One region of the Aeribacillus sp. FSL k6-2211 genome, then DNA from elsewhere that is predicted to be linked to it. Evidence: predicted binding sites of a transcription regulator. Region 1 holds the regulator's gene; the other holds the start of a gene.
The links. The regulator Rex, encoded in region 1, represses fermentation and respiration genes when NADH is low (regulators of the CRP and FNR family bind a similar motif). The targets are predictions, from matches to a motif close to TTGTGAAATATTTCACAA.
Positions count from the first base shown of each region.

Region 1 (15,763 bases):
GCCATTCTCCCAATCCTCAAACGAACACTGTCCACATTCCATTTCTCCAGCTTTCTCATACGGGATTTTTAAACCACATTTAGTACATTTAAATAAACTAGGAATTTCAATTTTTTTCATTCAATTCACCTTTCTAATTGATTATATTACCTTCTTAATCTCAAACTCTATCCAATCGCCTTGCTGCAACAACTTCAAAGTACAATAACGGTAAAAATCATCATCAAAAGGAACTTCTTTATACTGCCTAAAATTAATTATGTAATGCATATACATTTCCGCATATTCAGGTTTATCATTAAAAAACTCAATCACATTCTTTTTCCATTGTTCGTCTATGTAGGCATGTGCAGCTTTTTCATCATAATTAAATTTCTTTAAAATATCCTCATTCGGCTTAAAAAGTTCTTCTTCCTTATAAGCATATTGACCATCAATCAATAGTTGATAAATTCACCTAGAAGCGTTTCATAATTTCTTATGTTCGCTTTTGTTGTGTTTTTGAATTTCCGATCTTCTAAAAAATCTTGATATGCAAATTTGAGCAACAAAAAAGGACTACCTCCTTTTTATAGGAAGTAGTCCTTACGATTGAATATATTTGTTTCTGTGACTAGTTCACTGCAATTATTACATCATTCCGCCCATGTCAGGCATGCCTGGGTTGCCGTTACCTTTGTTTTCTTCTGGTTTGTCAGCAACAACTGCTTCAGTTGTTAAGAACATAGCGGCAACGGATGCTGCGTTTTGAAGAGCAGAACGAGTTACTTTTGTTGGGTCAACGATACCAGCTTCGATCATGTTCACCCATTCGCCTGTAGCAGCGTTAAAGCCGATTCCAACTTCTTCTTTTTTCAAGCGTTCAACGATAACAGAGCCTTCTAAACCAGCGTTGTGAGCGATTTGGCGAACTGGCTCTTCTAAAGCGCGAAGAACGATGTTTACACCAGTTTGAACGTCGCCTTCTGCTTCAATTTCAGCAACTTTTTTGTAAACGTTAACTAGAGCTGTACCACCACCGGAGACAATTCCTTCTTCCACTGCTGCACGAGTGGAGTTAAGAGCGTCTTCGATGCGAAGTTTACGTTCTTTCAATTCTGTTTCAGTAGCGGCACCAACTTTGATAACTGCTACGCCGCCAGCTAATTTTGCTAAGCGCTCTTGAAGTTTTTCTTTATCAAATTCAGAAGTTGTTTCTTCCAATTGAGCTTTAATTTGATTTACGCGAGCTGCAATTTTGTCGCTTGCGCCTGCGCCTTCAACAATTGTAGTTGTTTCTTTCGTTACAACAACTTTTGCAGCGCGGCCTAATTGAGAAATAGTAGCGCTCTTAAGATCTAAACCTAAATCTTCTGTAATAACTTCACCATCTGTTAAAATGGCGATATCTTCTAACATTGCTTTGCGGCGGTCACCGAATCCAGGAGCTTTTACAGCTACAGCATTAAATGTACCGCGAAGTTTGTTCACAACTAATGTTGCTAAAGCTTCGCCTTCAACATCTTCAGCAATGATTAATAAAGGTTTGCCTTGTTGTACAACTTGCTCAAGAACTGGCAAGATTTCTTGGATGTTAGAGATTTTCTTGTCAGTAATTAAAATGTATGGATTTTCAAGAACAGCTTCCATTTTATCAGAATCTGTTACCATGTATGGAGAAGCATATCCGCGGTCAAACTGCATTCCTTCTACAACGTCAAGCTCAGTAGTGAAACCTTTAGATTCTTCAATAGTGATAACGCCATCGTTACCAACACGTTCCATTGCTTCAGCAATTAATTTACCTACTTCATCATCCGCAGCAGAAATAGCAGCAACTTGAGCAATTGATTCTTTTCCTTCAATTGGTTTAGAAATTGCTTTTAATTCTTCAACAGCTGTAGCAACTGCTTTTTCAATTCCTTTACGCACACCCATTGGGTTTGCGCCAGCTGTTACGTTTTTAAGTCCTTCGCGGATCATTGCTTGAGCTAAAACTGTTGCAGTAGTTGTACCGTCCCCAGCAACATCGTTTGTTTTGCTAGCAACTTCTGCAACTAATTTTGCACCCATGTTTTCAAATGGATCTTCTAATTCAATTTCTTTTGCAATCGTAACGCCATCGTTTGTAATTAACGGAGAACCGAATTTTTTCTCAAGAACAACGTTACGGCCTTTTGGTCCTAAAGTAACTTTAACCGCATCTGCTAATTTATCCACACCACGCAGCATTGCACGACGTGCTTCTTCACTGAATTTAATTTCTTTTGCCATGTTGCGAAAACCTCCTCAAAATTTAAATTGTCTATGATATTGGGCTGTCTCTATTAGCCGATCACAGCCAAAATGTCGCTTTCACGCAAAATTAAGTATTCTTTGCCGTCATATTTTACTTCTGTGCCGGCGTATTTTGAGAAGATAATGCGATCGCCAACAGCAACTTCAACTGCAACACGTTCACCGCTGTCTAATACACGACCAGTACCAACTGCTACTACTTTACCTTCTTGAGGTTTTTCTTTAGCTGTGTCAGGCAATACGATGCCGCTTGCTGTTTTTTCTTCTGTTTCAACAAGTTCAATTACAACGCGATCACCTAATGGCTTTAACAAGGGAAACAACCTCCTCAAATATCTTTTGAGATTTTCAAAATTTATTCCTTATTCATTATTAGCACTCATTGCTATCGAGTGCTAACACCAATTATTATATTAAAGAAACCTCCTCTATTTTTCAAGTCTCTTTTAAAAAAATTTTAACATCCTCCATTAAGTGCTTACCTTGTCAAAATTGTTTTTCTTTCTTAAAACCATTGTGTGTTAAAATAGTCATATGAATCTTTTATAAAGGAGAACTATTCGTGAAAAAGCAATATTGGTGGATCATCATTACGTACATCATTATGCAGCTCTCATCCTATATTGGAGTTCCCCTTTTTTATGAACTGGGTGTTGGCGTCGATGGAAATCTCAATGCAGGACTTTTTCAAGCGCAAGCATATTGGTCGATTACAAGTTTTACTGCTGCGTTTGTCATTATTTTATTTCTCCTTCGTCATGAACGAAAAAATAATGTCCGGATTGAAAAAGCTTCTTTCGGCGAATCTGCCATATGGGCTGTTTTCGGAGTTTTTTTAGCTTTTTTCATTCAAACAATCGTTGGCAATATTGAAATATATGTACTTAAAGTTAATCCGATGTCGGAAAATACTCAAGTTATTATGGATTTAATTGAAGCAACGCCTTATTTGATTATTGTCACATCAATAATAGGACCGATTCTTGAAGAAATTATCTTCCGAAAAATTATTTTCGGGGTGATTTATCAAAAAACGAATTTTTGGATCGGCGCGCTTGTCAGTTCGCTATTATTCGGCATCGTGCATGGGGAGCCTGAACTTTTATTGCGTTATACAGCAATGGGATTTACGTTCGCTTTTTTATATTATAAAACAAAACGCATATTAGTCCCTATTTTTGCCCATACAATGATGAATACAATCGTAGTCATCATTCAAACAATTTATCATGATGAGATTGAAAACATGATGAAGCAAATGGAACAAATACAAATCATTATTGGAGGCAGCTAAGATTATGAATTTTCATCCCGTTTCCATGGGACTCTTCTATTTTATCATGGGAGTTCTATTTACATATTTAGCAATTCATCATGCTGAAAATGGTATGTGGACAGCTACAAATATGATTTTAATGATTTTAGCCACGTTTGATTTTGCTGTTTCCATCCGCATGTTCACTTTCTCATATAAAATTCGGAAAGCAAAAAACAACCGATGAGGTGTAATGATATTATCCCTCTTGTGTAGACAGTAGGAAAAAAGCCTATACTGTCTACTTGACAGGGATATGTTTATAACAGCCCATCGGTTTTACTTTTGATCTGATTCTTTTATTTGAGAAGACTGTGCTTTTTTGTAAGCAAATCTTGAAACAATGATACTTATTTCATACAAAATGAATAGCGGAATCGTGACCATTAAATGCGACACAATTTCAGGCGGCGTAATGATCGCTGCGATAACAAGCAATACAAAATACGCATATTTTCTAACCTTTACCAAAAACGCCGGATTGATGATCCCGAGTCTTGTTAAAAACATAATGACAACGGGAAGCTGAAACAACAGTCCGAAAGGCAATGTTAACTGCAGCAGGAAACGAAAGTATTCATTTATTCCTATCATTTGTTGAATGTTTAAATCATTGGAAAGCCGCCCCATAAAATCGATGACAAAAGGAAACAAAATAAAATAAGAGAAGCTTATACCTAAAAGAAATAAAGCAACCGACAACGGTATATAGCTTAATGTGACCCGCCTTTCTTTTTCATACAGTCCTGGGCTGATAAACGCCCAAAGCTGGTACAATAAAACAGGGAAAGTTAGAATTAAAGCAATAATAAATGTAAACTGCATATAAACGATCAATGGATCTGCAGGACGAAAAGCATTTAAGGCGAATTGCTTTGCTTCATCAGTTTGCTGTAAAAAAACAATAATTGGCTTCGCTATGAAAAAGCCAGTAATCATAGCAACGAAAAAGAAAACGACTACAATAATCAGCCGTTTTCTAAGCTCCGCTATATGCTCCAACACGGACATTTTTTTTTCGCTCATCATTATTCATCCATTCTTCTTGCTATTCATTTTTCTTGTTTTCTTCATCATCGTCTGCTAAGCCCTTCGTGGCACTTTTAAACTCCTTTAATGATTCTCCTATAGCTTTTCCAAGCTCAGGAAGTTTTTTCGGCCCGAAAACAAGCAGAGCTGCAAATACAATCAACAGCAAGCTTCCAATTCCAATTGTTGGCATTTAATATCGCTCCTTCAATCTTCATTCGAATAATGTTTTAAAAAATATGCAAGAGCCTGAAGTTCAACAGATAGATCGATATGATGAATCCGAATTTTATCCGGAACATTTAAGCGAGCCGGCGTAAAATTTAAAATGCCTTTTATGCCTTTTTCCACTAACCGATCCGTTATTCCTTGAGCGGCGGTTGCCGGGACCGTTAATATCGCAACAGGCACATCATCAGGCAATTCACTTTCTAGCTGATCCAAATGATAAATTGGAACTCCACCAATTTTCATTCCTACTTTTCGTTTATTAATGTCAAATGCAATAACAATTTGTGTGTTGTTATTTTTTGTAAAATTGTAATTTAAAAAAGCTGTTCCCAAATTTCCGACGCCAATGAGGGCAACTTTGGTCAACTCATCTTGGTCAAGCGTCTTTCTAAAAAATGATAACAAATAATTGACATTATATCCATAACCTTTTTTGCCCAGCGCTCCGAAATATGAAAAGTCCCTTCTAATTGTCGCAGAATCTACTTTTACTGCTTCACTCAGTTCTTGAGAGGAAACACGTTGTTTTCCCGAGGCATGTAAATTTTGCAAAAACCGATAATATAGAGGTAATCTTTTTGCAGTTGCTTGCGGTATCTTAGATTGATCTTGATTCAATGCTCATCCCTCGCAATCCAAAACAACCTGACTAATTTTGTTTTTAGCTATGTTTTCTAGCAAGCGGCTGCTCGCCTGTATGAAACAATATCAGACTGATAACGCTTCCATCCTGATCTTCTTCTCCGTCTACATTTCTTTTTATTTGTTTTTTCTCCAAACTCTCCTTATATAAAAACTATACACTATTTTTTTATTCGTGTCTTTTGAACGATTGTTACAATTTCTTGTCCTTTTGTTCATCAGGTCAGTTGCCTGCAGTCAAATATATAGGCTACACTTATTCTAGCAAAGATTGAGGTGAACTATGGATGATTTTATTGCAGTTAAACAAAATCACAAAATATTATGGTGCTGACCTTATTTTATCGAATATTAAGCTGGAAATCCAAACAGGAGATAAAATCGCCGTTGTAGGCCGCAATGGAGCCGGAAAATCAACATTATTGAAAATCATTGCCGGTGAAATGCCCTTTGATTCTGGTGAAATTGTGAAGCCAAAAGATTTAACAATCGGCTATCTGGCACAAAACACAGGATTAGAATCAACTAAGTCGATATGGGATGAAATGCTAACCGTTTTTGAAGAGCTGCGGAACATCGAAGCTGAGCTGCGAAATATTGAACAAAAAATGGCAGCTATCTCCTCAGCTGGAGATTCTCATGCTTTGCAAAGCTTAATGAAGGAATATGATTCACTCCAACATTTATATAAAGAAAATGGCGGATATCAATATGAGGCGGATATCCGTTCTGTGCTGCATGGATTAGGGTTTGCTGATTACGACTATTCAACTAAAATTTCGGTTTTGAGCGGAGGACAAAAAACCCGGTTAGCACTCGGAAAGCTCCTGTTGAAAAAACCGGATCTGCTCATACTCGACGAGCCGACAAACCATCTTGACATGGAAACATTAAACTGGCTCGAACAATATTTACAGCATTATAATGGAGCGGTTCTAATTGTTTCCCACGACCGGTACTTTTTAGATCGCGTTGTCAACACTGTTTATGAAATATCACGAACAGTTTGTACGAAGTATGTTGGGAATTACAGCGCTTATTTAAAACAAAAAGCGGAAGCGTACGAAAGGGAATTAAAACAATTTGAAAAACAGCAAGAAGAAATCGCGCGGATGAAAGATTTTATTCAACGAAACTTAGCAAGAGCATCGACAACGAAACGTGCGCAAAGCAGAAGGAAAATGCTTGAGAAAATGGAAATACTGGACAGACCCGCTGGGGACGAGAAGTCAGCCAGCTTTTCCTTCGAAATCGAAAAGCAAAGCGGCAATGACGTGTTAAAAGCCATTGATTTGTCCCTTTCCTACGATCAAAAAACTCCGATCGTGAAAAATATTAACTTTTCGATCAACAGGAAGGACTCAATTGCCTTAATAGGGCCAAACGGAGTTGGAAAATCTACCTTATTAAAAACGATCATCAACCGCTTAAAGCCGCTGAGCGGAAAAATTCAGTTTGGATCTAATGTCCAAATCGGATATTATGACCAGGAACAAGCGGATTTGTCTTCATCTAAACGGGTTTTAGATGAATTGTGGGATGACTATCCCGAAAAAACAGAAAAAGAAATCCGAACGGTTTTAGGGAATTTTCTTTTTTCCGGAGATGAAGTGCTGAAAACCGTCTCGTCTTTAAGCGGAGGAGAAAAAGCTCGGCTCGCTTTAGCGAAATTAATGCTAAAAAAAGCTAACTTTCTCATCATGGATGAACCTACGAATCATCTGGATCTCGACAGCAAAGAAGTATTGGAAAACGCTCTGATAAATTTTCCTGGAACAATCTTGTTTGTTTCGCATGATCGTTATTTTATCAACAAAATCGCGACCAAAATTTTTGAATTATCCACAGAAGGCATTGCCGAATATATCGGGGACTATGATTATTACATTGCAAAAAAAGCGGAGATGATCGAGCTTGAACAGTTGAAAGAACCAACTATCGAAACCAAAGAGCAAAAACAAGGAAAATTATCTTATGAACAAGAAAAAATATTGAAAAAAAAGGAACGGCAAAGACAGCGCCGCATTGAAGAACTTGAAAACAAAATAGCAGAAATTGAAGAAGCGATCGCTGAAAACAATGAAATGCTTTGCGATCCAAATATATACCAAGATCATGAAAAAGCTCAAAAACTTCATGATCAAAATGTCATGTTAACGGAACAACTAGATCAACTGATGGAGGAATGGGAATCACTTCTTTCTGAATAACCGGCTCATGCCGGTTTTTTATTTATTTTGTTTCCTTCAGCATGTTTCTCTCAAACAGTTATCCACATCATTAGTTCCTTACCTTATAATATTTTTCTTATTTGTTCACATTATCCACAACAAACCCCTTTAGTTATCCACATGTTTCACCTTGTTTTTTCTTCTTCTATTTCAATGTTTCGTCTTATTTATCCAAAATGAAGCTTTTCTTTGTGGATAACCTGTGGTTAAAACAAAAAAATAGGGCCGCTGTTCATTCGACCCTATTTTGCCTCTATATATATGACGTTAATTCCAATCCAGGATGAGCATTCATACGATAATCACCGAAAATTCCTTTTTCATAAAGTACATCAGCGAAAGCTGCAATCATGGCCGCATTATCTGTGCATAAGGACAATGGTGGAATGACGAGGTCGATCCCTTTTTTCTTTTTGAATGCTTCCTCCATAGCAGTTCTTAATCCTTTATTCGCCGCTACTCCGCCTGATAAAAGAACTTGCTTAGCTTGATACTTCTCACTGGCACGAACAGTTTTTTCCACTAAAACTTCTACAACACTTTGCTGAAAACTTGCAGCCATATCTTTCGGATCTATCGTGATCCCTCTTTGCGCCGCGTTATGAAGAGTGTTAATCACCGCTGACTTCAGCCCGCTGAAACTAAAATGAAACGAGCCTTCTTCAAGCCATGCTCGCGGCAAATCAATGGAAGCAGTTCCTTCATGTGCTAGCCTGTCGATATGAGGCCCGCCCGGATAAGGCAGGTTTAATGTTCGCGCTACTTTATCATAAGCCTCTCCTGCTGCATCATCAAGTGTTTCCCCAATCACCTCAAAACAACCGTGCTCCTTCATATAGACAAGCTCTGTATGGCCGCCGGAAACAACTAATGCAATCAGCGGGAAAGAAAATTCTTTCACAAGACGGTTCGCATAAATGTGTCCTGCAATATGATGTACTCCGATTAGTGGAAGATCATACGCAAAAGCTAAAGCCTTTGCGGCATTGACTCCAATCAATAATGCACCAACCAGCCCCGGTCCTTCTGTCACGGCTATGGCGTTCAAATCGTGATACGAAAGATTCGCCTGTTTTAACGTTTCTTCTAATACGAGAGTAATTTGCTCGACATGATGGCGTGAAGCGATTTCTGGAACGACTCCGCCAAAACGTTTATGGCTTTCAATTTGGGAAGCAACGACTTGTGCAACAATTTCTTTTCCGTTTTTCACAATGGCAGCTGCTGTTTCATCACAGCTTGTTTCAATTCCTAAAATTAATCGATCTTTCATTATAAATTCACCTGCATTAATATCGCATCTTCTTGGTTATCCGTATAATAGTTTTCCCGGATTCCGATTGGTTCAAAATTCAATTTCTTATATAATGATTGCGCAACAGTATTCGAAACTCGGACTTCTAATGTAACGGTTTTGGCTCCTTTTTCTTTTGCTACGTTTAAAACGCTTCTAAGCAGGGTCTCTCCCAGCTTTTTTCCCCGATACGCTGGAGAAATAGCAATATTGGTAATCTGCCCATCATCAACAATCACCCATAAACCGCAATAACCTACAACTTTTCCTTCATATTCTATTACTAAATAAGTAGCAAAATGGTTATGGACCAATTCCCGATAAAATGATTCCTTTGTCCAAGGAACCGAAAATGACAGCTGTTCGATTTCATAAACACGATGTATATCTTCAACTGTCATTTTTCGAACATTTACTTGATTATTAATCATGTTGACGTTTTTTGCTGCTCGATCCATTTCGCTTCCGCCTCTGCTAACCTTAAATAATTTGGCACAAACTGATGAACATTGACTGCTTCTCTAGTCATTCCCAGCAAACCTAGCAATCCCGGACGCGGCTGGTGCAATGACGGATCCCCGATGACTGCCAACTCACCCATTATTTCTTTGATCAGATCTAAATGAAGAGAAACATCATTCCCTAAAAAGAGCACCCGCTTTTTGAGCTGTTTTATTTCATTCAACCAATCTTCTAGCAGAATATTTCTGTCTTCTTTCACACAAAGTATGTTTTCTTTAAATTCATACAGCCCGGTATAAACTCGTCCTCTTCTTGCATCAAATAAAGGGCAAATCAATCCGTCAAAAAAACGCCCGTTCAGCGCAAGCACTTCAAGACTGGAAACGCCCGTTAAAGGAATGTTTCTAGCCCATGCAAGCGTCTTAGCAATTGTTACACCGATTCGCACACCAGTATAAGAGCCAGGACCTTGGGCAACCACAATCTTTGTTAAGTCGCTGGGCTGAACGTGGCACTCTTTCAAAAGATAATCAACTGCCGGCATTGCACGAACAGAATGGTTTTTTTTCAAGTTCGTCATATATTCGCCAATAATTTTAGTTTCGTCTACTAACGCAATGCCTAAACAGTCGTTTGATGTATCAATCGCTAATACCGTCATCAGTAAAAAACTCCTTACACAGCTTAATATATCTTTTTCCCTTCGGCCTAAAAATTAGAGATCTTGTATTGTCCTGAATGTAACGGATGAATACATCCAGTCTTTCCTCCGGCAGTTGATCTTCTATATAATGCGCCCACTCTACAACTGTTACACCGTCTCCATCAAAAAACTCATCAAACCCTAAATCCTCATCGCTATTTTCAATCCGATAAACGTCCATATGATAAAGCGGCAGTCTGCCGTCTGTATACTCCTTCATGATTGTAAAAGTAGGACTGCTCACTGTTCTGCCAATGCCCAAACCTTTTGCCAGTCCTTTCACAAATGTAGTTTTGCCTGCTCCAAGATCTCCTTCAAGCGTAATCACATCGCCCGCTTGTAAGTGCTGAGCCAGCTTCATCGCCATATTCCCTGTCTCTTCAGGATTTGTTGTTTTTATTTCAAATTGATCCAAATGAATCACCTTTTTTAAAATGATTGTAGCCTTTGCTTAATAGCCGTTTGCGAATATTTTTTTCTTGCAAATAAACCGATGGGCTGCCTTCAAATACTTCTCCGATCTTCGTTATGCGTATTCCTTCTTGCTCGCATTTTTTTTTCAATACTTCAAAGGAATGTTTAGAAGTCGTTCCTACCAGTTCAAAATCTTCTCCTCCAGTGATAGCCCACTCAAATTGCTTTTCTAACGGCAATAATTGTATTGAATCACTTAATGGAAGAAGATCTTTATGTACGACGATTTGTACGTTGCTCATGTCAGCTATCTCATTCAATTCGCTTGCAATACCGTCACTAATATCATTAAGGCTCGCCCGATCCACTTCAGAAATAATCCTGCCCGCTTTTACTTGCGGCTTCGGACGTCTATGGCGAGATACTAAATATTGATAATCGTCCTCCGGCAAATTGAACTCATCGTTTAATAGAAGGTGCAATCCAGCAGCTGAATCCCCCAGAGTACCCGTAACAAAAACCACATCCCCCGGTCTTGCTGAGCTTCTCAATTGGGCTTTCCCGCGTTCAACTTCTCCAATCAAGGTGACGGTGATGACAAGGTGATCAGCAATAGAAACAGTATCTCCACCGATTAAATCCACTTTATATTTTTCTGCGGCATCTGCCATTCCTTTGTATATAGATTGTAAGTCTTTCTCGTGCCATCGAGAGGGAATCGCAATGGAAACTAAAAAATACTTTGGAATCCCGCCCATTGCGGCAATATCACTAATGTTCACTGCCAAACATTTAAAGCCGATATCAAAAGGCTCCATTGTTTTACGTAAAAAATGAACCCCTTCGACCATTGTGTCTGTGCAGACTATTTGCTGAAAACCTTTATTCGGTGTGTAAACTGCGGCATCGTCACCTATTCCGACAACAAGGCCTTCATGAAAATAATGTGCTGGCCGAATACTTCGGATAAACTCAAATTCATCCTGAATTGACATATAAAACCTCTTTCTTTAAAAGATGCTCTCCTAAAGAATCCAATTCAATCCTCTTGTATAGTTTACCGCATATGTTTAGCTTATCCAAGATATTCATAAAATAAAAAAACGAAACGTTGAACGTTTCGTTAGTTGTTCGTATATTGTTGTAATGGCGGTCCCGACGGGAATCGAACCCGCGATCTCCTGCGTGACAGGCAGGCATGTTAACCGCTACACTACGGGACCATTGGTTGCGGGGGCAGGATTTGAACCTGCGACCTTCGGGTTATGAGCCCGACGAGCTACCGGACTGCTCCACCCCGCGATAATTTAGAAAGCTTATATTCAAATGAATTGCCTGGCAGCGTCCTACTCTCGCAAGGGACAAACCCTCACTACCATCGGCGCTGAAGAGCTTAACTTCCGTGTTCGGGATGGGAACGGGTGTGACCTCTTCGCCATTGCCACCAAGCAATTTTTTTCTATTCATTGTTCCATTCAGTTCGATGGACAACTACTATTATAACTTTTTGATCGCAGTTGTCAACACTTTTTTGAATATCATTCTTTCAAAACTAGATAACGGTTCCTTCACGAATAGATGCTCTTTCTTGGTTAAGTCCTCGATCGATTAGTATCCGTCAGCTCCACGTGTCACCACGCTTCCACCTCGGACCTATCTACCTCGTCATCTTCAAGGGATCTTACTCGCGTTTAGCGATGGGAAATCTCATCTTGAGGGGGGCTTCACGCTTAGATGCTTTCAGCGCTTATCCCTTCCGCACATAGCTACCCAGCGGTGCCCCTGGCGGGACAACTGGTACACCAGCGGTGCGTCCATCCCGGTCCTCTCGTACTAAGGACAGCTCCTCTCAAATTTCCTGCGCCCGCGACGGATAGGGACCGAACTGTCTCACGACGTTCTGAACCCAGCTCGCGTACCGCTTTAATGGGCGAACAGCCCAACCCTTGGGACCGACTACAGCCCCAGGATGCGATGAGCCGACATCGAGGTGCCAAACCTCCCCGTCGATGTGGACTCTTGGGGGAGATCAGCCTGTTATCCCCGGGGTAGCTTTTATCCGTTGAGCGATGGCCCTTCCATGCGGAACCACCGGATCACTAAGCCCGACTTTCGTCCCTGCTCGACTTGTAGGTCTCGCAGTCAAGCTCCCTTCTGCCTTTGCACTCTCCGAATGATTTCCAACCATTCTGAGGGAACCTTTGGGCGCCTCCGTTACCTTTTAGGAGGCGACCGCCCCAGTCAAACTGCCCACCTGACACTGTCTCCCGCCCCGATCAGGGGCGCGGGTTAGAATGTCAGTACAGCCAGGGTAGTATCCCACCGTCGCCTCAGCGCAAGCTGGCGCTCACGCGTCTCTGGCTCCTACCTATCCTGTACAAGCTGTACCCACATTCAATATCAGGCTGCAGTAAAGCTCCACGGGGTCTTTCCGTCCTGTCGCGGGTAACCTGCATCTTCACAGGTACTATAATTTCACCGAGTCTCTCGTTGAGACAGTGCCCAGATCGTTACGCCTTTCGTGCGGGTCGGAACTTACCCGACAAGGAATTTCGCTACCTTAGGACCGTTATAGTTACGGCCGCCGTTTACTGGGGCTTCGGTTCGCACCTTCAGCTACAGCTTAAGCGCTCCCCTTAACCTTCCAGCACCGGGCAGGCGTCAGCCCCTATACTTCACCTTACGGTTTCGCAGAGACCTGTGTTTTTGCTAAACAGTCGCCTGGGCCTTTTCACTGCGGCTCATCATGGCTTATCACCTTGATGAGCACCCCTTCTCCCGAAGTTACGGGGTCATTTTGCCGAGTTCCTTAACGAGAGTTCTCTCGCTCACCTTAGGATTCTCTCCTCGCCTACCTGTGTCGGTTTGCGGTACGGGCACCTCTCACCTCGCTAGAGGCTTTTCTTGGCAGTGTGGAATCGGGAACTTCGGTACTTCCTTTCCCTCGCCATCACAGCTCAAGCACACGGCAAGCGGATTTGCCTGCTTGCCAGCCCTAACTGCTTGGACGCGCACATCCAGCCGCGCGCTTGCCCTATCCTCCTGCGTCCCCCCATTGCTCAAACGGTGAGGAGGTGGTACAGGAATATCAACCTGTTGTCCATCACCTACGCCTTTCGGCCTCGGCTTAGGTCCCGACTAACCCTGAGCGGACGAGCCTTCCTCAGGAAACCTTAGGCTTTCGGCGGAGGGGATTCTCACCCCTCTTTCGCTACTCATACCGGCATTCTCACTTCTAAGCGCTCCACCGGTCCTTCCGGTCCGGCTTCGATGCCCTTAGAACGCTCTCCTACCGCTGACACCAACGGTGTCAACCCGCAGCTTCGGTGATACGTTTAGCCCCGGTACATTTTCGGCGCAGAGCCACTCGACCAGTGAGCTATTACGCACTCTTTAAATGGTGGCTGCTTCTAAGCCAACATCCTGGTTGTCTAAGCAGCTCCACATCCTTTTCCACTTAACGTATACTTTGGGACCTTAGCTGGCGGTCTGGGCTGTTTCCCTTTTGACCACGGATCTTATCACTCGCAGTCTGACTCCCAAGGATAAGTCATTGGCATTCGGAGTTTGACTGAATTCGGTAACCCGATGGGGGCCCCTCGTCCAATCAGTGCTCTACCTCCAAGACTCTTCCCTTGAGGCTAGCCCTAAAGCTATTTCGGAGAGAACCAGCTATCTCCAAGTTCGATTGGCATTTCACCCCTACCCACACCTCATCCCCGCACTTTTCAACGTGCGTGGGTTCGGGCCTCCAGCAAGTGTTACCTTGCCTTCACCCTGGACATGGGTAGATCACCTGGTTTCGGGTCTGCGACCTCGTACTATTTCGCCCTCTTCAGACTCGCTTTCGCTGCGGCTCCGCCTTTCGGCTTAACCTTGCACGAAATCGCAACTCGCCGGTTCATTCTACAAAAGGCACGCCATCACCCATCCCGGGTCCCCGCAAAAGCCTGCTTTTGTGGGTGGGAATAGGGCTCTGACTACTTGTAGGCACACGGTTTCAGGTTCTCTTTCACTCCCCTCCCGGGGTGCTTTTCACCTTTCCCTCACGGTACTGGTTCACTATCGGTCACTAGGGAGTATTTAGCCTTGGGAGATGGTCCTCCCTGCTTCCGACGGGATTTCACGTGTCCCGCCGTACTCAGGATCCACTCGGGAGGGAACGGAGTTTCGACTACAGGGTTGTTACCTTCTCTGACGGGCCTTTCCAGACCTCTTCGTCTACCCCGTTCCTTTGTCACTCCTTAATCGAGTGTCCTACAACCCCAAGAGGCACGCCTCTTGGTTTGGGCTGTTCCCGTTTCGCTCGCCGCTACTCAGGGAATCGCTGTTGCTTTCTCTTCCTCCGGGTACTTAGATGTTTCAGTTCCCCGGGTTGCCCTCCATACCCTATGGATTCAGGTATGGATACTGCCCCATTACGGGCAGTGGGTTCCCCCATTCGGACATCTCCGGATCGACGCTTACTTACAGCTCCCCGAAGCATTTCGGTGTTTGTCCCGTCCTTCATCGGCTCCTAGTGCCAAGGCATCCACCGTGCGCCCTTTCTAACTTAACCGTTTCTTCCTAACATGAGCGATCTATTCGTGAATGTCTTTCCGTTATCCAGTTTTCAAAGAACAATCAAGAAGGATATGATCCTTCAAAACTAAACAAAACGGAAAAGCGCACCCTATTTCAATGTATATATCCTTAGAAAGGAGGTGATCCAGCCGCACCTTCCGATACGGCTACCTTGTTACGACTTCACCCCAATCATTTGTCCCACCTTCGGCGGCTGGCTCCCGTAAGGGTTACCCCACCGACTTCGGGTGTTACAAACTCTCGTGGTGTGACGGGCGGTGTGTACAAGACCCGGGAACGTATTCACCGCGGCATGCTGATCCGCGATTACTAGCGATTCCGGCTTCATGCAGGCGAGTTGCAGCCTGCAATCCGAACTGAGAGTGGTTTTTTGGGATTCGCTCCACCTCGCGGTTTCGCTGCCCTTTGTACCACCCATTGTAGCACGTGTGTAGCCCAGGTCATAAGGGGCATGATGATTTGACGTCATCCCCACCTTCCTCCGACTTTTAGCCGGCAGTCACCTTAGAGTGCCCAACTGAATGCTGGCAACTAAGGTCAAGGGTTGCGCTCGTTGCGGGACTTAACCCAACATCTCACGA
Region 1 covers NZ_CP150190.1:419,269-435,031, reverse strand. Annotated here, with positions in the region: gene NSU19_RS02245 (hypothetical protein) at 1-120, opposite strand, end outside; gene NSU19_RS02240 (hypothetical protein) at 142-441, opposite strand; gene groL (chaperonin GroEL) at 631-2,253, opposite strand; gene groES (co-chaperone GroES) at 2,307-2,591, opposite strand; gene NSU19_RS02225 (type II CAAX endopeptidase family protein) at 2,840-3,571, shown strand; gene NSU19_RS02220 (YdiK family protein) at 3,576-3,779, shown strand; gene tatC (twin-arginine translocase subunit TatC) at 3,872-4,618, opposite strand; gene NSU19_RS02210 (twin-arginine translocase TatA/TatE family subunit) at 4,641-4,814, opposite strand; gene NSU19_RS02205 (redox-sensing transcriptional repressor Rex) at 4,829-5,470, opposite strand; gene NSU19_RS02200 (ABC-F family ATP-binding cassette domain-containing protein) at 5,782-7,704, shown strand; gene tsaD (tRNA (adenosine(37)-N6)-threonylcarbamoyltransferase complex transferase subunit TsaD) at 7,979-8,998, opposite strand; gene rimI (ribosomal protein S18-alanine N-acetyltransferase) at 8,998-9,477, opposite strand; gene tsaB (tRNA (adenosine(37)-N6)-threonylcarbamoyltransferase complex dimerization subunit type 1 TsaB) at 9,447-10,142, opposite strand; gene tsaE (tRNA (adenosine(37)-N6)-threonylcarbamoyltransferase complex ATPase subunit type 1 TsaE) at 10,123-10,599, opposite strand; gene thiL (thiamine-phosphate kinase) at 10,586-11,593, opposite strand; tRNA gene NSU19_RS02170 (tRNA-Asp) at 11,746-11,821, opposite strand; tRNA gene NSU19_RS02165 (tRNA-Met) at 11,824-11,900, opposite strand; rRNA gene rrf (5S ribosomal RNA) at 11,932-12,047, opposite strand; rRNA gene NSU19_RS02155 (23S ribosomal RNA) at 12,187-15,156, opposite strand; rRNA gene NSU19_RS02150 (16S ribosomal RNA) at 15,295-15,763, opposite strand, start outside.

Region 2 (15,763 bases), 1.6 Mb from region 1:
TCCCATCCGTCCTACGGAAAATACTTGCGTCAATTGAAGGATGGAACGCTTCGCATCGACAAGCAAGCGGTTCGTGAAGCGGAAACGTACGATGGCAAATATCTCATCCGAACCTCCGATGACACCTTGTCTGCCGAGGATGTCGCGCTCGGGTATAAGCAACTGGTGGATATCGAGCAGGCCTTTCGGACGTTGAAATCAACACTCGAGCTGCGCCCCATGTATCATCGCTTGGAAGACCGTATCCGGGCGCATGTGCTGCTCAGTTGGCTGGCTCTCTTGCTGGTTCGGATCGTGGAGATCCGAACTCATGAATCGTGGCCGAAAGTAAGAGACGAATGCGAGCGTCTCATGCTTGGACATTTTTCTTCAAAAAACGGCGACCTTTATCAACGAACCGAACTGACGGCCAAACAAGCGCTATTCCTTGCGGCTCTAGGGCTGGAACCTCCTCCAAAGATTCTAGGCATCCACCCTCGCACCTAGATACACGCCCGAAGTGTGCCCAAATGCCTCCGATCCCTTTTGTATCAAGGGGCGAGAGGCATTTTGTTTGCCTAGTGACTGTCGAACTCGGGTTATAAAATTAACGAAAGGGCAGTTAAGTAGTCAATAGCTGCTTTATATTTTTCAAATTTTAGTTTACATAATATATATTATAGGAAGTTATAAATGGATCTTGTTTCACTAAAGAGATTACTTGTTGTGATGAGACGAAATAAAAAAATGAAACAAATTGTATTTTAATTGCATTTAATGAATTTCTTTTTAAATTGTAAATTTACATTGCAATTTAATTAATTGATCTTTAAAAATTGATCTTAAAAATTCGTTATGATTTGCTGCGTGTTTAAATTCATTCCATGATTAATTTTGGATTATGATTTATTTATTTTTATTAACGCTTCATTTTTGTTTGTTCTATATCCCGAAGTCCGTTCATTCATCTCCTTCTAAGTTTACATAATATATTTATGTTTTAAAAAAACTCCACTCATACCCTCATCCTCATGATTTGAGCGACAAAATCAATGAATTATTGCCGCTCTTTGCCGTTCTTTTACTTCTCTTTTTCATTTTGTGGTATAAATTGGAAGCGATCATTAAAAAATGTTTTGTAGCCGAATTGCAGTGATAAAAAAGATGAAATCCCTACACTTCCGGCAATGCCGATCAAAATCACAATTTGATATTCGATTGCAACTAAAGGGCTTGTACCTGCGAGGATTTGACCTGTCATCATTCCCGGCAAAAACACTATCCCCATACCGACCATGTTATTGATAGTCGGCAAAATAGCTGAATCAAATGCAGAGTTTACGATTGGTTTTGTTGCTGCATCGGGTTTAGCACCTAACATGAGCGCCCCTTCAATCAGATTCTTTTGGGTAGCAAAATTTTCGATCATTTCTTTCATGCCTAGCGTTATACCGATCATTGAATTTCCAATAAACATTCCGGCAATCGGGATAAAGTATTGAGGTTCATACCAAGGCTTAAAATGAATGACGATTAGATTAAAATACAACAGGCTGACGAGAGAGCCGATAACCATTGACAGCACAATGACCAGCTTCAATTTTTTCGATAAAGGCTTATGAAGCTGTTTAAATATATTATAAACGGCAAACGATTCCATGAAACAAAGCACCAATAAGACAATCCAAGGTGAAGGATTTTTAAAAATATACATCAATATGTATCCGACTAGCACAAGTTGAATCGTCATCCTGGCAGTTGAAAGGACAATTAATTTTTCACGTTTAATTTCTCGTTTTTTTACAAGCAATCAGTAGCATTGCATTAAGTTAATTTTAATTTGTCAAGCCCAATTTTATGTTAAATTTCATCTTTTTGGATATAAAAAAACTCCTTATAATTAGGATTGGCAGTCCTATCCAAATCCTAAGAATAAGGAGAAACCATTATGGATAAGAATACCACAGAATCCACAATAAATGAACTATTTAAAGAGATCGATCCAATAACTTTTTCAAAACTAATTAATGTGATTGACGTTGACAAATACATTAAAAAATTAACAGCGTATAAGTTTTTACAACTTTGTATCATCGCTCAGATAAATGAATTGGAAAGCTTAACAAAATTGGCCAAACATTTGAAAGACAAGGAAGAGTTGCAGACATATCTGGAATTTGATGCAATTAGTACTTCGCAACTTTCTCGCAAATTAGGCCAATTATCCCCTCAACTGTTTGAAAAAGTATTTAAATATCTGGTCTTAAAGATCCAAGGGCAAATGAAAAATGCCCCGATCATCCGAAACATTGGTCGTCTTCTGGTCATTGATTCTACCACGATGAGCATGAGTTTGAGCCAATATCCATGGGCAACTTTTCGTAAGACAAAGGCTGGTGTTCGACTCCATTTAAAGGTTGTTGTAACGAAGGATATCACTGTTCCGGATCAAGGGATTATCTTACCCGCGAAACATGCCGATCGCACACAGATGGACGAACTCATTGAAATCGATCCAAATGCGATTTACTTGTTTGATCGAGGGTATGTCGATTACAAACAGTTCGACCGCTTATGCCGAGAAGGGGTGCGATTCATTACCCGGCTTAAAAAGAACGCAGAGATTGAAGTTTTATCGGAACGGATTCCCAATCCAGAACGTTTGATTTATAGGGATCAGATTGTCATTTTAGGAAATGACCGTAATCATACCAAAATGACTCATCCTCTCCGATTGATCGAAACGGTCGACAGCGAAGGGAATCCCGTGATCATCATAACCAATTGCTTTGATCTTTCTGCGGAAGAGATTGCAGATTTATACCGATATCGCTGGAAGATAGAGACCTTCTTTAAATGGATGAAACAGCACCTTAAGATAAAAAGATTTTATGGAAAAAGTCAAAATGCCGTTTACAATCAAATTTGGATCGCCCTAATCACCTATTGCTTACAGGCCATGCTCCAATTAAAAGTGAATCACGATGGTCCTTTATTAGAGATCAAGCGAACTTTACAGAATCTGCTTTTTAAAGGTTTTGACTGTTTTGTTCGCTCCCTTTTTAAAAAGCCAATTCGAACGTCCAACGGTCGGAAAAAATACCATTGGGAAAAAGATTTTGAAACCATCGTGTACCAATTTGAAGAAGGGGAGGTGGAACACCTAGACGATTTAGTTTATGATCCAATGTTTCTGTAATATATTACCAAATTGTGGAAATGGACTGCCGATTAAGACGTCATTGTCCTTTTAAGCTTGCTTAGAAAGATTGTATGTCTGAATATTCAGTTACATGAAATAACTGGAATTTTTATTGAGCTTGACAAACATTAAATTTTTTTATGCAACGCTACTGACAAGCAATATTAAAATAAGAACAAATAAATATGCTGCCGAGAGCCTCCAAAATTCGATGTTGATAACTTCTTGCTTCATTGATTATCACCTGTTGGTTTATATTTTATCGTAATAACTTTATCTGCATATGTTTTTGGTATTGTATCTGAGTGTGTTACCATAATAACCGTTTTTTCTTTTTTCCTAGCATCACGAATGAATGCATCCATGATTTTCTCTTCAGTTCCTTTATCTAGCGCAGAGGTTGGCTCGTCTAATAAAAAAACTTCTGGATCCATTAGAAAAATTCTGGCTAGTGCAAGTCTTTGTTTTTCTCCACCGGACAATTGTTCTACGTCATCCATGATTTTCTCTTCAGTTCCTTTATCTAGCGCAGAGGTTGGCTCGTCTAATAAAAAAACTTCTGGATCCATTAGAAAAATTCTGGCTAGTGCAAGTCTTTGTTTTTCTCCACCGGACAATTGTTCTACGTCATCCTCTAATTTTTTTTGCAAGCACACAAATTTTAGTGCTTCTTTCAACATTTCATCGTCAAGAGGCTCTTTTTCAGATAAAATTCTGCCGAAATTCAAATTCTCTCGAATATTTCCTTCAAACATTACTGGCTGCTGTGAAAGCATCACAACTTCCCGTCTTAAAGCGATTGGATTCCATTCAAACAATGACCGGCCTTTATAAACAATTTCTCCTTGATCTGGCGACAGCATGTGATTGAGCATTTTTAAAAGTGTTGTCTTTCCTCCCCCGCTTTGGCCAATGATGCACGTTACTTGTTTTTCTTCAATTTTCAACTCGTCAATGTAAAGAATATCTTTGTATCGTAAATTTTTGATGTGAAACATGTAAAACAGCCCTTTCTTCATAAAAAGCGAAATCCCCTGTTTTGATTATGAATAAAGTTGCAAATGATTCAAACCATTATACTTATTAAACACTTCTCTCTTTATAAAAAGCTTGGCACTCTTATTTATTTTATTTCGTGCAGCAAACCACTGAAAATTTTTTATTTCATTTAATGTCGGAACAAAGGAATGGAAAAAAGATAAAAAATTTGAATTTTATACCTCTTGTTTTAAATAAAAAAAGCTTTTTGAATGAAATTTTAACGTATTTGGAGCATTTTGTAAAATTTTTTGCGAAGCGGAAAATCAATGTTATTGGAAGGAAAACGCCTTTTGATCATGAGGGCTTAATGAAGATCGACATTTTGCGTCTTGAAGCAGTTTTCTTCCCTGCTTTGGAGAAATGATCAGAGGAGCTTAAAAAAATTTGTCCTTAACCTTTCGTTTTATCCATGCTGCCTCAGCAATCCAACAATTTTGGGGCACTAGACACTTCATAAGCCCCTGGCCTTTTTTTGCAAAACGGGATGCAAAAGCATTCAACGCGATATGATAAAATTTTTTTTTTAAAACAATAGAATAACTTGTGAAATAGAGCTGATTGAATCGTTCAGAAAGAATGACATAAATCAAAACAGACGGCAACGAGGCGGTTATAGGACGGCACGAGAACACCCCGACAAGCTCGTTGTCCACAACGCTTATGCAGCCCTTCATCGATGATAATGAAGAAGCTCTTATATGCCGAATGAAAAATATGTACAGGGCTCCTTAGAAATTTTTCCAGTTCCAAGAGCCCGGATTGCGAAACATTTGATATGATCATGCTTTTTTCAAAAGTGTCTCTTTCCTTGTAGTTTTCAGCTTGGCGTCCTTTTATTTAAAGACAGAGTAAGTTGATTGGTTTCATGGTAACTAGTTTCTTTCTGCAGCTAAAAATTCTTTTCTATAATGATCAATTACCTATAAAAGTTATAGTTCACGGCGGAAGTCACCGCTTTTGCCGCCTGTTTTCTCCATTAAATATGTTTGGCCGATGACCATTCCTTTATCGATTGCTTTGCACATATCATACACGGTTAAGGCGCAGACGCTCGCAGCAGTTAATGCTTCCATTTCAACCCCTGTGCTTCCTTTTGTTTTCACAAATGAATGGATCATTAATTCATATTTGTTTTCGTCGCATTTCCATTCAAATTGAATATCCACCGCTTTTAAAGCAATCGGATGGCACATTGGAATGATGTCAGCCGTGCGTTTGGCGGCCATAATTCCAGCTACTTGCGCTACTGACAGAACATCTCCTTTTTTGACCTGTGAGCTTGTGATTTTTTCATACACTTCTTTTGAAACAAGAATACTTGAGATGGCATGTGCAGTACGGACTGTTTCCTGTTTCTCTGAAATATCTACCATTTTTGCCCTTCCTTGCTCATTTAAGTGAGTCAGCTTCTTCATGTTTTTAACCTCCACTCATCGGCGGAATAAGGGCGACAACATCCCCATCCCGAATGATGTCATCTTCTGCAGCAAATTCTTCATTGATGGCAAAAAGGACGGAGGATAGGGCGGGCAGTGAATATTCTTTTTCCAACCGTTCGCGGAGTTGTTTAACAGTTATTTCTTGATATGGCAATGTCATCTCCTTTTTATTCAGCTGCTCTTTTAGTTGGGCGAAAAATAAAATTCGGATCATGACTTCATCTCCTTTGGAATGCCTTTTTCATAAGAAATCGTTTCTTGCTGATTGCCGATCCACAATGAGCCATCCTCCCAATGCTCTTTCTTCCATATCGGTACCATTTCTTTAATCCGCTCGATTGCATAACGGTTTGCTTCATAAGCATCAGCGCGGTGAGGAGTAGATACGGCGATGACGACCGCGGCATCCGTAATTTCTAATCGTCCGATACGATGGACAATGGCAACCTTAGCATTCGGAAACTGCTGTTTAATTTCAGCTCCGATTTGTTCCAGTTTTTTTTGAGCCATCGATTCATATGCTTCATATTCTAAATACAATGTTTTTTTTCCTTTTGTCAATTCCCTTACAGTTCCGATAAATGTAACGATAGCTCCGGCATTTCGATCCACAACAGCTTCGATGACACGTGAAACATCTATCGGTTCTTTCACAATTTGAAACATAATTATCCCTCCAAATATAATATAAAATGGCATTATTGTCTCATTTCCAACAGCTTCTCCTTTACATAGTTCACGATCCAGCTGATATACAAATCTTCATCTTTAATAAAAAATGAATGTTTTTCTTTCAAAGGGATCGAGCTAATCGATGCGATCACATTTGATAAATCAAGCAGATGAAGATCTTTCTCATCACGGATACAGACAATTTTCGGGTATGGAGCTTTTTTCAATCCTTCGATAATCAATACATCAATTGAAAAATGCCGGTAAAGTTCCATAATGTTCGAAAAATGTTCATTCGCTTTTATTTCAGCTTGCAACAGCAAAGTTTCTTCCCCTAGAACCGCTGAAACAACAGCACCAGCTTCCCAATGCCGATACGTATCTTTTTTTGGAATATCCGGTTTTCCACCATGACCGTGATGTTTAAAAGTACCGACTTTTATCCCATGATTGGTCAGCTCTTTGATGCATTTTTCAATTAGCGTAGTTTTTCCGCTGTTTTGATGCCCTACCACTTGTAAAATCATCATAGCCAACTGGAGGCTCCTTCTTCATCTTCGATTAACAGCACGTTAACTTCACTGCCTGCTTGAAATCCTCTGCTTCCGCCAGGCAAAACAATTAAACTATTAGTATGAATTAAGGATGAAACAATATTTGATTTGTCCCTTCCAATCGGATCAGCTACTAGCTTTCCATCATGAAAGGACAATTTTGCTCTCACAAAGCGCGTGAACGGATTCGGCTTTAAAAAATCTTTCGTTAAAATCGCCCGGGCTCGTTTTAAATAACAATTTTTTTGTCCGAGCATCGCCCTTATATACGGACGGACAAACAGCTCAAAACCGACATAACAAGCGGAAGGGTTGCCTGAGAGGCCGAACAAAATTTTGTTGCCGACAACTGCTGCAGAGGTAACACTCCCTGGGCGCATGCCGATTTTATTGAATAAAACTTGGGCTTGAAGATGCTCGTACACCTTTGGGATATAATCAAAATCGCCCACTGACACTCCGCCTGTTGTGATGATAATGTCGGCCATTTGCATTGCTTTTGTAACAGCTTGAAATACATTTTGAAATGTGTCTTTCACAATTCCGTATAAAATCGGTTCACCGTGAGCTCTGAAAATTTGTGCCTGCAGCATATAAGTATTGCTGTTGTGAATTTTTCCTTTTTCCAGCGGTTTATACACTTCAAGCAATTCGCTCCCGGTTGCTATGACGACAACCTTTGGGCTCTTCATAACCGGAACGTAATGATACCCGAACGTTGCCAGAACAGCGGATATTCCCGGAGTGATCACGGTTCCTTTTTCGATAAGCAAACTGCCCTTTTTCATATCTTCTCCGATGCGGGAGATGTTTTCTCCTGCCTCAACTTTTCTTTTTATTTGCACATATGTTTTTCCGTCTTTTCTGAATTCCTGTGTTAATTCCTTCATGATGACGGCATTTGCACCTTCTGGAATGGCAGCGCCAGTCATAATTTTAACGGCTTGAAAAGGTTTTAAAGATTCTTTCCAAACAGAATCTGCTCCTTGAGTCCCGACGACTTCCAAAACTGCTGGATTGGAAGCTGAAGCGGCCTCGGTCGATGCTGCCCAAACAGCATAGCCGTCATAAGGGGATCGATCAAATCCAGGTACATCCGTTGTAGCAGTTATATCTTGACCAAGCACACGATGAAAGCTGTTTTCGATTGATACATACTCTATTTCACCTTCATAGCTTTTTTCCAACACCCGGTCGATTGCTTCCTCTACTTGAATTGGCTTTCGCAACGCTCCCATTCCTTTCCACCATTCTTTCCCCCACCCGATACTACCAAGGAACATTTATTTTGTTTTGGAAAAGGAGGCTTGAGGAAAAAGGTTATTATGAACAATATACTGGTCATATTCATCCTTTGTATTAATATTGATGAAAGCATCATCATCATTAATCTCAACATATCTAGTATGAATACTTGGAAGAAAATGCTTCATGCTTAACTTATTTTGTTCAAGGTGCCATCGTATTTTTTCCTTCACTCGATGATGGTACATGGCGATCAATGGCTGAATATTTCCGTGAACACTAGGAACAATCGCTTCACAACCGTCATTTCTGTATAATTGCAATTTTTTCAACAAATGCGCATTGATAAAAGGAGTATCACAAGGTAAAACGATATACCATTCGGATTTGAATTGGGACATAACGGAATAAATGCCGGCAAGAGGTCCTTTTCCTTGATACAATTCGAGATCTTGAATATATGTCAGCTGGTTCCTTTGCAGCCATTTCGTATCTATTTCAGGATGTATGACAACAACCACGTCTTTTGTGATACATTGCAGCGCTTCGATACTATATAAAATAAATTCCTTTCCATTTCTTTTCGCAAATGCTTTCGGTTGCCCAAACCGTTTCGACTGTCCTCCTGCCAGCACAATCCCGATCATCTTGTTCACTGACGATTCATCTCCCAAACAAGATGGCGAAGTTCCGGCAAAATCAGCTTTTCCATGGCAAGACGAACCGCATTTGTAGATCCCGGCATGCAAAAAATGACTTTTTGTCCAATTGAACCGGCAAGTGCTCGACTAAGCATGGATGCGCTTCCAATTTCTTTATAGCTTAAATAACGAAACAATTCCCCAAAACCAACCATTTCTTTGTCAAGCAATTCTTTTACCGCTTCTACCGTCACATCCCGTTTTGTAAAACCAGTCCCGCCGTTCAATAAAAAAACATCAATTTCCTCAGAAGCCTCTTTCACAGCAGATTGAATGGCTTCCCGTTCATCTTTCACAATCTCGTAATCTATTATTTCCATTTGTTCTCTCGTTAATAATTCGATGATTAATGCACCGCTTTTATCCGTATCCTTCGTTCTCGTATCAGAAACGGTGATCACTTTGCAGCGAACAGGGCCATTTGCCTTGCTGCGATGTTCAGATACACTCATCAATCACACCTCACCCGCCAATATAAGACATTTCCACACGTCTTTTTGCAGAAAGAGCATTGATCCTTCCTCTTTCTTCGGAATAACGATCGTCCCGAGCCTGCCAAACACGGATGATCTCATCCAATATTTCTTCACCGCTTGCTCCCTTTCGCATTTTAACTAATAAATCAACGCCGTTTGAGGCAAATAGCATGTATACTTTTTAGGGCATTCGCGTGCAATCAGAACAAAAAGCTCCTGATAAGGAAGAAATAAAACCGCCTTCCACATCCGTACCTCGGTATCGATACCTTTTAGGAACCTCGCCAAAAACGTTGACTGAACTGGTTTAAGAGGTATTTCTTGGTGAATCATATCATGAACTTCTTTGCTCGTCAAAACTTCGTCCATTTTCCAACCGTTTAAGGTTTCGACATCCATATATTCGATGAAGCGGATCGTCATTCCTTTTTCTTCAAAAAAACGAGCCATCGGTAAAATTTCGCTCTCATTTATTCCTTTTACAACCATGTTCACCTTTACCGCCAGACCTTGTGCAACCGCTTCTTCAATTCCTCTAACAATTTCCTCAGACTTTGCTTTACCTCCGTTCATTTTAGAAAAAATTTCGTTATTTAAAGCATCTAAACTGACATTGATCCGGTTCATGCCCGCTTTTTTTAAACGCTTGGCATATGATATTAAAAATATCCGTTAATGGTCAATGAAACGTCTTGAAGATCTTGAATATTTTTTAACATCGTTATTAGTACATCAATGTCCTTTCGTCCCTCCGGTCAGACGAATTTTTCGAATGCCTAAACGTAAAGAGGCTGGCCAAACGATATATTTCTTCAAACGTCATTAGTTATTCCCGTTTCATAAAAGAATACTGTCTTCCTTCCATTTCAGCATACAGTATACACAACGAAAATTATATCGGCCTGTCACCGAAATGCGCAAATCCAATAAAGGGCGGTTAATTGATCTCGCAACATCTTCCTCTCCTTATACATTCATTCTTCATATGTTACAGACAAGATAAACAATAGAATGAGATCTCTGTCCCATAAATTCGAATGATCATAAAAGGTTAAATTAATTGTAAAAAAAATTTTCTGAAAAAGAAACCTATTTGGAATACATTTTACCAATTTATCATTTTTTATGGCTAACATGATGGGGCTCTATACAATGAATTGAGAAAACAAAATAGATACACAAAAAATATTTTACGATTTCGGCAAACGGAGGCTTTCATAATAGAATCAGCAGTTTTCATTATGGACAATGTACCAATGCTTGGCGAACTGTAAAACTTGATGGAAAGAATGGTTATTATATTAGAAAACCGTTCATCCATCAACAGGATCTTCTTAGCTTTTTCCATTTCGGGTCACCTGTCGAGAATCCGTCCAGACTCGAAAAAACTCAAAGTTGATTGAAAAAAAGATACTATCGAAAAACAACTGATAGAAAAATCATTAAAGAAAACCGCCGGCAACAAATCCAAAGCTTCCTGAGAATTAGGGATTTCACAAGTTACACTTTACAATAAGATGAAAAAATACCAGCTACCTAAATAGATGAACAACTTCTCAATCGTTTTCAAAAATGGCATTAACTTGGTTTACGCCCCGCTTTTTCTTCTAGCACACTTTTCAGGCAACCATCTTTTTGATGTCAATGACATACTTTCAATGTTAGAATGATCTTTTTGCAATAGCGCTTTGTCCGGGTTAGACGTATTTTTCGCACAATGGCCGCTGACCATATTAGCAAAGAAATAAATTTCCCTACATGCCATCAGCTGTTTCCGCTTTAAAAACACACACTCTCCTTTCTATTTCAAGCAAAACAATATCCTTAGCGAAATGGTACCGATCTTTCATTGAAAACTGAAACATTTTCTAACAAGCAGTTCAATTGATGTTGCAACATCTTCCCTTCCCTCAATTGGAAGGATATATGCCAATACGGCATCACGAATCAATTATTCATAAACTTTTCAAAAGTGATGCCGATGAAGTGAAGCAAATCACAAATTGCGGGAATTGTTTTTACTATGATGAACATTGATAAAAAAGATGGAAAGGAGAATATGGATGGGAAAAACTGTTGAATTAGATGTTCGCGAAGATTTAAAGAAGAAATTAGAGCCGTTTCAAAAAATCATGGCGGCCATTCAGCCTCTTGCACAAGGAGATGTATTTATTTTACACGCTCCGTTTAAACCTGTTCCGCTTTTTCCTATCATGAAGAAAAAAGGGTTTTCTTATCAAGCGGAAAAAATAGAGGATAAACATTGGAAAATTACCTTTGTTAAAACGGAGGAATGAAAAAATGATACTGGATAATCGCGGCTTAGAGCCCCCACAACCGATGATGCGGACTTTAACGGCATTAGCAAAATTAAAAAAAGGAGAAGCGTTGAAAATTATTAATGACCGCCGCCCGATGTTTTTATTTGAACAGCTTGACGATCTCGGTTATACCTATCAAACGTAAAAGCGCAGTGATGGAAGCTATGAAATAACGATTGAAAAGAAGGATGACGATGATGACGGCTAATCATACTTATGAAACGAATATTCGAATCCCTTTTTCGTTTATTATTTTTGGCTTGCTGGCGTTTTTCCTTTCTCAAATTCTTTTATTTCTGTCAACTCGTCAGCTTTCAACCGGAGAAATGCGCCTTCCTGTCGTATTGTCAGCTGTCCATTTATTAGTGATTGGCTTTGCTTTAATGACAGCCATGGGGGCCATGTATCAGCTTGTTCCAGTCGTGTTTTTAACCCCGATATGGAATGAAGCATTCGCTTTTATCCAAATGGTCGTCACGTCATTAGGAATACTATCTTTTAGCATCAGTCTGGCCTTTAATATTCAAATGGCTATATTTTCAGGCTTGCTTCTTACTTGCGGGATTGTAATGTTTTTATGGCAGATGTTCATGACATTAAAACAACAGAAGAAAAGAACGGTCATCACTTTATTTGTTGGTACCGCCCTCATTTGTTTGCTCCTAACGATCGGGCTCGGATTGACGCTTGCCTATCATTTTTGGAGCGGCAGACAATTAATCGATCATGATTTGATTTTCAAAGCACATATATTGCTGGGATTTTCCGGCTGGTTTACACTTCTTATCTTCGGATTTTCTTACAAAATGGTTCCGATGTTTTCATTGGCGCATCATTTTTCAATGAACACGGCCCGATATGTTTACATTTTTTATATGAGCGGTCTTGTGTTAACTTTCATCAGTTTTATAACGGCAAATGACCGGTTGTTATCAGCAGGGCTTCTATTGATGGCTGTCGGATATGGGTTGTTTGCATACCATATGTTTGCCATTTTAAAGAAAAGGATGAAGAAAAAACTGGATAAACCTTTTCTGTTTGCTCTTTTGGCCATTGTTTTTGGAGTCATCCTGCATATAGCGGCGGCCGGTTTTTCTTTTGAAAGTGAAATCCATTCCCGCATCTTTTCCATCATCATCTACTGTTATCTGTTCGGCTGGATTCTATTAAGCATCATTGGCTACTTATATAAAATTGTTCCTTTTCTATGGTGGACACACCGGTATAGCAAAAAAATCGGCAAAGAAGCGGTGCCGACTTTGAAACAAATGATAAATGAAAAATGGATTGTGATGGAATGCTGTTTATTTGTTGCGAGTCTTATCGGCATGATCGCTGCTCTTGCCTCTTCAAGTACTGGTCTATTTTATCTTGCTCAAGGAGGAATGGTGCTGTTTTCTGGATTATTTGCCTGTACGATTGGCTCCGTATTGTTGAAATAAAATAATGAGGGAACGATTTACTGAAATATAAAGGGTGATGTAACAATGGAAATAAAAGCAAAGATCTTGGAAAAACTGCAAAACGTTTTAGATCCTGAATTGGGAATTAATGTTGTTGATTTAGGACTGATCTATAAGATTGAAGTCAAAGACGGAACTGCATTCATTTTAATGACATTGACTACACCCGGCTGTCCGTTGCACGACTCAATAGCAGGCGGTGTGAAACGCGCATTGCGTGATATTGAAGGCATTCAAGACGTAAATGTCCAAATCACTTGGAATCCGCCTTGGTCCCCTGATAGAATGAGCGAAAAAGCATTAAGGCAGCTAGGGTTCCTTTCCTAAACGTTTTTCAAAGACTGTTCCTTTCCTGAAAGGGACAGCTTTTTTTATGAAAGAAGTCCCAATTATTTTGGTGTTTTTGGCTCTTCTTCCAGTTCCCATACAAACGGCGTCACATTTAAGATGTTCGTTTAATCGTTTCCCAGCCAAAAAAATCCCCTTCCAGGAAAATTTTTTACAAATGCTGTCTTCCTGCAGGGGATAATCGCTGTTCCTTGTTTTTCCGGAGGTGTCAACCAGGAAAAAAATGTAACTGAAATCGCAAATGACGTTTCTGCCATTCCAATGAAAAAGCCCAAAATATCGTCATTCCGTAAGAATTGGCAAAACTGATGCCAACTAATGAGACAATTAAAAATAATAAAAGCAAAGAATACATTTACCGTCGGCCATACCGGTCAGTCCAAATTCCGAGTGGAATTCGCATGACAGAACCTAGCAGACGGGTTGGCAACTTAGATGCTTTTTTATGTTGATGTCAGGTTATAAATATCTTGGAACGTACTTGCTAACGGAGATAAAATTCGCCATACGGCAAATGCAAATGTCATGGCTAAAGTGGTGACTGGCAGTAATGCTTTTTGTTTCACCAAAATCCCCTCCTAAACAGATGAATGGTGCCATCATCTGTACCATAAAAATAGGCGGGGAATGTTTGTGAACTTTATCATATAATTATTGATTGCCAAATCATTGTTAAAATTTCACCTCAACAAAAATGTTTTTCCGATTTTTGCCCATTCAATCAAATTGAATACCGCTTGCGTTTCCAACGGTTTAAACTTCCCGTTTTTGGCGAAGCGCTTTAGGAATGTATACACAATAAGGCTCACTTTCCAAATAGTCGCCTGTCACAGCATACGCTCTTGAGCGTGAGCCTCCGCAAACAAAACGAAATTCGCAAACACCGCATTTTCCTTTATAAAGATTTGGATTGCGCAATTTTTGAAATATTGGTGATGTTCTATAAATATCGGCCAGTGATGTTTGTCTTATATTTCCCGCTTTGATTGGAAGCAATCCGCTCGGGTAAACATCGCCAATATGGGAAATAAACACAAAACCGTTGCCATCATTTACTCCCTTCGGAGCACGGCCGAGTCCGTCCACTTCCCCTGTAGCCCCTTTAAACAAAATATCTTCATAATGGATTTCTTTTCCATCTATTTGCTGTTCACGCATTTTGGCTTGCAAGACGACACGACGGTAATGTTGTCCGGCAGTCGTTTTAATATCAAATGGTACACGTTTGCTCTTTTCATATAACCAACGAAAAACTTGTTCATGTTGGGCGGGAGAAATCATATCCGATTGTTTTCCTCTTCCAGTTGGTACGAGGAAAAAAACGCTCCAAAGAACGCAATCAAGTTTTTCAACAAAATCCGCCATTTCTTCAAGAACATGAACATTGTAGCGTGATACAACCGTATTAATTTGAACAGGAATCTTAAATTCATGCAAATATTTGATTCCTTGCATCGTTAAATCGAAAGATCCTTTTGTGCCGCGAAAATGATCATGAATTTCCGCATTCGGGCCGTCCAAACTAAATGCCCAACGGGAAAGCCCGATATCTTTTGCCCTCTGCATCACTTCTTTTGTTACATTTGGAGTTGCACTCGGCGTGATTGAAACACGCAATCCCTTTTCAATAGCATATTCGGCAAGAGCAAATAAATCCGGCCGCATTAATGGATCACCGCCGGTAAATACTAATAGCGGCTGGTTCATCGCAAAAATATCATCAATTAATTTTTTTCCTTCCTGAAAAGTCAACTCATGGGGATCACGATGATATTGCGCCTCGGCTCGGCAATGCAAACAATTTAATTGACATGCTCTCGTCAACTCCCAAATGACTATAAAAGGGTTTTGGTCATAATCCATCATCACATACAAACTCCTTTCTTTAAAATGAAAAATATCTCTGCTTCTTCTCATCATATAAAAAGGTGAGATTTTCGAAGTGAAAGCCATCACACTTTCCGATAAAAAGGAAGAAATGATTTTTACGAAAAAGTCATTTTTTTGACAAATGTTCAACTGCTGCGAATCTTCCCCGTGATTGCTTCAAATGGATGAGGTGGTCTGCCCCAAACCTTAAGTATGTTAGACACCTTATTTTTATTGGTAACTATGATTTACATCACACGACTCATTTGTAAAGAAACGCTATAATATGAAACGAAAATCAAAGTTGAAATAAAGGTGTGATACCATGACAAATAGCTGGGTGTTTGAAAGATTAAGAAGCGTTCCCCTTTTCCGTGAACTGTCTGATGAAGAATTGACTTCCATAGTTGCTATCTCTCAAGTACGTACCTATCAACCAAAATCGTATGTATT
Region 2 covers NZ_CP150190.1:2,039,458-2,055,220, forward strand. Annotated here, with positions in the region: gene NSU19_RS09815 (IS1634 family transposase) at 1-486, shown strand, start outside; gene fetB (iron export ABC transporter permease subunit FetB) at 1,061-1,789, opposite strand; gene NSU19_RS09825 (IS4 family transposase) at 1,928-3,178, shown strand; gene NSU19_RS09830 (ATP-binding cassette domain-containing protein) at 3,412-4,200, opposite strand; gene moaC (cyclic pyranopterin monophosphate synthase MoaC) at 5,152-5,637, opposite strand; gene moaD (molybdopterin converting factor subunit 1) at 5,642-5,875, opposite strand; gene NSU19_RS09845 (molybdenum cofactor biosynthesis protein MoaE) at 5,872-6,327, opposite strand; gene mobB (molybdopterin-guanine dinucleotide biosynthesis protein B) at 6,360-6,863, opposite strand; gene glp (gephyrin-like molybdotransferase Glp) at 6,860-8,125, opposite strand; gene NSU19_RS09860 (molybdenum cofactor guanylyltransferase) at 8,171-8,779, opposite strand; gene NSU19_RS09865 (MogA/MoaB family molybdenum cofactor biosynthesis protein) at 8,785-9,285, opposite strand; partial or broken gene NSU19_RS09870 (radical SAM protein) at 9,296-10,251, opposite strand; gene NSU19_RS09875 (DUF2249 domain-containing protein) at 11,373-11,606, shown strand; gene NSU19_RS09880 (DUF2249 domain-containing protein) at 11,611-11,775, shown strand; gene NSU19_RS09885 (hypothetical protein) at 11,825-13,072, shown strand; gene NSU19_RS09890 (metal-sulfur cluster assembly factor) at 13,118-13,420, shown strand; partial or broken gene NSU19_RS09895 (MFS transporter) at 13,621-14,010, opposite strand; gene NSU19_RS09900 (TIGR04053 family radical SAM/SPASM domain-containing protein) at 14,195-15,307, opposite strand; gene NSU19_RS09905 (Crp/Fnr family transcriptional regulator) at 15,636-15,763, shown strand, end outside.
Region 2: a site for Rex is predicted at 11,294-11,311, ahead of NSU19_RS09875 (DUF2249 domain-containing protein). Genes of this name have one in related genera too.